Tistrella bauzanensis: one gene and its partner. The protein of the gene in region 2 interacts with the protein of the main gene of each other region in a pairwise test. Links are inferred from orthologs where the notes say so. Each region holds a gene or a part of one and is shown on either strand. Other genes may lie near its edges.

Evidence for each region.
Region 1: the proteins of ssb (region 2) and IEW15_RS05660 interact in binary tests that used the Escherichia coli proteins (3 or more experiments, as listed by UniProt). The link is inferred for Tistrella bauzanensis from one-to-one orthologs.

The regions. Positions count from the first base shown.
Region 1 is NZ_BMDZ01000008.1:87,259-90,526, reverse strand. The notes cover bases 152-3,106. They hold IEW15_RS05660 (primosomal protein N'), read right to left. Parts: upstream 2,798-3,106; coding sequence 506-2,797; downstream 152-505. Other genes in these bases: fsa (fructose-6-phosphate aldolase), read left to right, coding at 3,080-3,106; IEW15_RS05665 (F0F1 ATP synthase subunit delta), read right to left, coding at 152-157. Also shown: more of IEW15_RS05665, read right to left, coding at 1-151; more of fsa, read left to right, coding at 3,107-3,268.
Region 2 is NZ_BMDZ01000054.1:27,296-30,386, reverse strand. What follows is about bases 87-2,864. They hold ssb (single-stranded DNA-binding protein), read right to left. Parts: upstream 1,920-2,864; coding sequence 1,254-1,919; downstream 87-1,253. Other genes in these bases: IEW15_RS18940 (FAD/NAD(P)-binding protein), read left to right, coding at 2,079-2,864; IEW15_RS18950 (aldo/keto reductase), read left to right, coding at 151-1,155. In the rest of the region: more of IEW15_RS18940, read left to right, coding at 2,865-3,091. UniProt on the Escherichia coli protein: Plays an important role in DNA replication, recombination and repair. Binds to ssDNA and to an array of partner proteins to recruit them to their sites of action during DNA metabolism. Acts as a sliding platform that migrates on DNA via reptation.

The DNA of each region.
Region 1 (3,268 bases), on a different replicon or contig from region 2:
CCAGGCGAGAGAACTCCGCGCTCTCGTCCAGCAGCTGCCTGAATCGGGCGAGATCGCCGGTCACCGCATCGAGCGCTTCACGCTCCTGCGCCAAATCGAACAAGGCGGTCGCATAACGCCCCGCCAGTCCGGTCGCATCCGCTTGCGCACCTGCCACTGGGACCGTCCTGAAGCCTGTCGTGGGAAAAAAACCGACGAGGCCCTGCGGTCACGCAAAGAACACGTCAGCAGGACCAAGGCCATGGCGGACGTCCTCTGTTGAGAGCCGTCACGCCAAGGGCAGGCGATACCTAGCACAAGCACCGGGGAGGCGCAACCCGCGTCGCGACAGCGAAAATCGCCGTTCTGTCGCCGTTGTGCCCGACGGCCGCATCCGCACATCGCCCCCGCCTCGGGCCGCACGCGGCGACGGCACCGCGATGATCGATGTTCTGTCGTGCATCAGGGCCGATGTCCGGTCACCGAAAGCCTGACCACCTGCCGGTCATCGAACGTTGCGGCCGCCTCACAGAAAGCTCTGCGGGTCCACATCGATCTGCACGCGGATGGCGCCCCTGACCGGCACCAGTTCCCGCGCCCGCGCCATCGCCAGCGGCAGATCCGCCGCCCGATCAGCCATCGCCAGCAGCCGCAGCCGGTGGCGGCCGCGCAGCAGGCCGATCGGGGCCGGCGCCGGGCCCAGCAGCCGGGCGCCGGGGGGCAGCGTCCGGCGGAGCGCGCGGGCGAACAGATCGGCGGTGGCGCGGGCATCGCCGACATCTGGTGCCGAGACGATCACCGCCGCCCAGCGGCCATAGGGGGGGGCACCGGCCTGGCGCCGCGCATCGGCCTCCGCCTCAAGAAAGCCATCCCGGTCGCCGGCGATCAGCGCCCGGATCACCGGATGGCCGGGGTCATAAGTCTGAAGCAGCACCCGCCCGGGCCGCTCGGCGCGCCCGGCGCGGCCGGCCACCTGGGCCAGGAGCTGATAGGTCCGCTCCGCCGCACGCAGATCGCCGCCCGCCAGCCCCAGATCGGCATCCACCACCCCCACCACGGTCAGCTTCGGGAAATGATAGCCCTTGGCCATCATCTGGGTGCCGATCAGCACGTCCACCGCGCCTGCCTCCATCCGCCCGATCAGCTCCGCCGCCGCCTCGGGCCCGGCAATGGTGTCGCTGGTCATCACGGCCACCCGCAGATCTGGCAGCAGGCCCGCCACCTCTTCGGCCAGCCGCTCGACACCGGGGCCGCAGGGCGCGAACTTGTCCTCGGCGCCGCAATCCGGGCAGGCATCGGGCAGTTTCTCGTCATGGCCGCAATGATGGCAGATCAGGCGCGGCCCGCCCGCCCGCAGGCGGTGTTCCACCAGCCAGGCATCGCAGGACGGGCAGCGCATGCGATGGCCGCAGGCCCGGCACAGGGTCAGCGGCGCATAACCCCGCCGATTGATGAACAGCATCGCCTGTTCGCCGCGCGCCGCCGCATCGACGATCGCCTGTTTCAGAGGCTCCGAGACGAAGCGCACCGCCGGCAGCCGCTGACCGCGCATGTCGATCGCCTCCACCGCCGGCATCACCGCCGCGCCATGGCGCGCCGCCAGACGGCGGCGGTGATAGCGGCCGCGTTCGACATTGGCCAGGGTTTCCAGCGCCGGCGTCGCCGAGGCCAGCACCACCGGCACCGCCTCCAGCGCACCGCGCATCACCGCCATGTCGCGGGCATGATAGATCACGCCCTCCTCCTGCTTGAAGGCGGCATCGTGCTCTTCGTCGACCACGATCAGCCCCAGATCGGCAAAGGGCAGGAACAGCGCCGAGCGCGCGCCCACCACCACCGGCACCCGGCCTTCCGCCACCGCCCGCCAGGCGCGGCGGCGATGGGCATGGCCCAGTTCCGAATGCCAGCTCAAGGGTGCCGCACCGAAGCGGGCGCGAAAGCGTTCAAGCCATTGGGTGGTCAGGGCGATTTCGGGCACCAGCACCAATGCCTGCCGGCCGCGGCGCAGGGCGGCCGCGATCGCCTCGAAATAGACCTCGGTCTTGCCCGAGCCGGTCACGCCGTCCAGCACCTCGACCGAGAAACCCTGCGCCACCGCATCCACCAGGGCCGCCGCCGCCGCAGTCTGGTCGGGGCCGAGCGCCGGGCCGGGACGCTCCGGGTCGGGCGCCGGCGCCTCATCGCCCCCCCGGCCGCCGGGCCGCTCGACCACGGCCAGAACCCCGGCCTCGATCAGCCCGCGGACCACACCATCCGAGACATCGGCGGCACGCGCGACATCGGCCACTGATGGCGGCGTATCGCCGGCCGCGGCCCCGGCCGATATCACCTCCAGCACCGCCCGGCGCTGGGCGGTCAGCCGGCCCTGTGGCGCCGCCCCGGTCAGCACCAGCCCGGCCTCGGGCCGGGGCGGATCCAGCGCCTCGTCGATCGGCAGCACCATGCGCAGCACGCCGGCCGGCGGCGACACGGTATAGCTGGCCACGGCATCCACCAGCCGCCGCAGCGGCCCCGACACCGGCGGGCAATCGCGCCGCCCGGTCACCGGCTTCAGCCGTGTGGCGGCCAGATCGCCTTCTCCCGGCCCCCAGACCACGCCGGTGATCTGGCGCGGCCCCAGCGGCACCCGCACCACGGCGCCCGGGGTCAGATCCAGCCCCGGCGGCACCAGATAGTCCAGCCGGTCCAGTCGCCCGCCCGCACGCCCCGGCTGGCCGCCCATGGCCTGCAACGGCAGCACCGCCACCCGGTCACCGGCCCTGAAGAGCCGCGCATCGGCGTCGCATGCGGGCTTGGCGCTTGTATCCTGGGTGGTCATCGCATAAGCAACCGTCGGAAATGAGCAGGCAACCGGGCCGGCCGGTTTGCGCGGATGCCATCATGCAACTGGCGACCGCGCAAGGGTTTCGTTAAACTCCGCGTCACACCGGCAGCCGGCGGTCCCTGACCCCGGCGGCGACCGGGCCGGGCGCCATCAGCGCCCTCTCCCCGGCCCATGTCGCCGCCTGAGCGCCCGCAATATCCGCCCTGCATGGCGGACAGCCGCCGATCACAGCCCCGGCGGCCAGCCGCCGATCACAAGTCTCCCGAGGCCCGCATCATGAAGTTCTTCGTCGATACCGCCGACATCGCCGAAATCCGTGAGCTTGCCGCGACCGGTCTGGTCGACGGCGTCACCACCAATCCGTCGCTGATCGCCAAGAGCGGCCGCAAATTCGTCGAGGTGATCGAAGAGATCTGCGCCGTCGTCGCAGGCCCGGTCTCGGCCGAGGTGACAGCGCTCGATCAC
Region 2 (3,091 bases):
AGCGGCTTCGGGCACTATGGCGCTCTTGCCGGCCGGCTGGCAATCTTCACAAGCGGCGCCGGGGCGCTGCGGCGGCGTCTGGGCCGTCGACAGCCCGCACAGGCGGGCGCATTCTGTTGGCCCCGATCCATCATGCAGAGGATGCCCGCCATGACCGCCCGACGCCGCCTTGGCAGCAATGGCCCCCTGGTTTCCGCCATCGGCCTCGGCTGCATGGGCATGAGCCAGTCCTATGGACCGACCGACGATGCCCAGTCGATTGCAACCCTTCACCACGCCATCGAGATCGGCTGCACATTCCTCGATACCGCCGAGGTTTACGGGCCGTTCGTGAACGAAAGCCTGATTGGTCGGGCGCTGGCCGGCACCACATCGACCGGTCCCCTGCGTGACCGGGTGGTTCTGGCGACCAAGTTCGGCTGGCGGATCGAGGGCGGTCGCCCGACCGGGGTCGACAGCCGGCCCGAGCGGATCATCGCGGCGGTCGACGGCTCGCTCGGCCGCCTTGGCACCGACCGGATCGACCTGCTCTATCAGCATCGCGTCGACCCGGCGGTGCCGATCGAGGATGTGGCCGGCACGGTCGCCGATCTGGTCAAGGCCGGCAAGGTCAAGCATTTCGGCCTGTCGGAAGCGGGCGCCCGCACCATCGATCGCGCCCATGCGGTGCATCCGGTCGCGGCCCTGCAAAGCGAATATTCGCTGTGGGAACGCGACATCGAAACCGACATTCTGCCGACGCTCCGCCGGCTGGGCATCGCCCTGGTGCCGTTCGCGCCACTGGGTCGCGGCTTCCTGACCGGCACCATCGGCCGTGCCGAAGACCACCCGGAAGGCGACCGGCGGCGGACCGACCCCCGGTTGATGGGCGCCAATTACGACGCCAATGTCAGGGCCGCATCGATCGTGCGCGAGATCGCCGCCGCCCATGACGCCACCCCGGGCCGGGTGGCGTTGGCCTGGCTGCTGGCGCGGGGCGAGGATGTGATCCCGATCCCGGGCACCCGGCGGATCAGCCATCTGGACGACAACTGGGCGGCGCTTGACCTGACGCTCACCCCTGATGACATCGCCCGGCTGGATGCCGCCCTGCCACCCGGCGTCACCGCCGGCCCGCGCTATGGTGAACGCGAAATGGCCTATCTGGACCGGTAACCAGGGCTCGGAACGGACGACGCCCGCGCCCCATCAAGGAATGCGCGGGCGTCGTCGGCACACGTATCGGCGGGTGTCCGCCGGGTTGTAAACTGGTGTCAGAACGGAATTTCGTCGTCCAGATCGTTGCCGCCACCGCCGGCGCCACCACCGGCGCCACCCCGGCCGCCGGCACCACCGCCGCTGCCGCTGCCGCCGCCGTAATCCGAACCGTAATCGTCATAGCCGCCGCCGAAGCCACCGCCCTGGCCACCACCGCCCTGGCCACCGGCGCCGCCACGACCACCGCCGGCACCGCCGCCGCCGCGACGGTTGCCGCCACCGAAGCCGCCGCCGCCTGCGCCGCCGCCGCCGAATTCATCGTCGCCGCCACCGCCGCCGCCTGCGCCGCCGCCACCGCCGCCGCCTTCGCCGCGGCCGTCGAGCATGGTCAGCTCCCCGCGGAAGCGCTGGAGCACCACCTCGGTGGTATACTTCTCCTGGCCCTGCTGATCGGTCCATTTCCGGGTCTGCAAGGCCCCCTCGACATAGACCTTCGAGCCCTTGCGCAGGAATTTCTCGGCAACCTCGGCCAGACGCTCGTTGAAGATCACCACACGGTGCCATTCGGTCCGCTCGCGGCGCTCGCCGCTCTGCCGATCGCGCCAGTTCTCGCTGGTCGCGATGGCAAGGTTCACGATCTTCATGCCGTCCTGGGTGCTCCGGACCTCGGGGTCACGGCCCAGATTGCCGATCAGGATCACCTTGTTGACGCTGCCCGCCATGGCTCTGTCTTCCTCGACTGCGTGTCCGGGCACCGCCAGGGGCGCCCGCTCAATTGGGCGCATCCTGCGTCATCGGGGGCGCTTCTGTCCATGCCGCATGACGCCGACCTGCACCACGCGCTAGGCTGAGCGCTCCATTCATCGCCGGAGGCGGCTTGCATGGCGACCAAAGGGACCACGATCGCGATCATCGGTGCCGGCTTCAGCGGCGCCCTGCTGGCGGTGCATCTTCTGGACCGCTGCCGGCAGCAGGACAAGATCCTGCTGGTGGAGCGCAACAGCCAGTTCGGCCGCGGTGTCGCCTATGCGACCGGCAACCCCCATCATCTGCTGAACGTCCGCGCCGGCAATATGAGCGCCTTTCCAGACCAGCCCGACCACTTCATCCGCTGGCTGGACAGCCATGCCGGCACGCTGGGGCCATGCGAACCCACCGGCCGCGACGGCTTCGTGCCGCGGCGGATCTATGGCTCGTATATCCAGGATCTGATCGCCGACCGGATCTGGGGCTGCGGCAAGGCCATGAACCTGCAGCTGATCCATGACAGCGCGGTCGGCCTGGAGCCGGCGCCGGGCGGGGGATTCATGATGCAGGTCGATGGTGGCCGGCGCTATGCGGTCGATGCGGCGGTGCTGGCGCTGGGCAATTTTCCGCCCGGCCGTGATCTCGTTCCAAGCCCGGCCTATGCCGCAGACCCCTGGGCGCCAGGGGCTCTGGAGGGCATCGATCGCGATGCAACCGTGATGCTGATCGGCACCGGGCTGACGGCGGTCGACGTGGTGATCAGCCTGCTGGATCGCGGTCATCGCGGTCCGATCCATGCCATCTCGCGGCGCGGGCTTCTGCCACGCGCTCATGCGCCGGTGCCGGCACCGCTGCCCTCGCTCGATCCGGCAACAGCCCCACCGCAGTTGAGCGCGCTGCTGCATGCCGTGCGCCGGGCAGCACGGCAGGCCGAGGCCGATCTGGCCGCCCAAGGCCGTGGCGGCGGTTGGCGGGCGGTGATCGATGGCCTGCGACCCGTGACCCAGAGCCTGTGGCGCGGGCTGGACACGACTGAGCAACAACGCTTCCTGCGCCATCTGCGGCCCTGGTGGGACAGCCACCGCCACCGGATGGCACCGGATGTGGCAACGCGGATCGGCGATGCCCGCGCCCGTGGCCAGTTGCT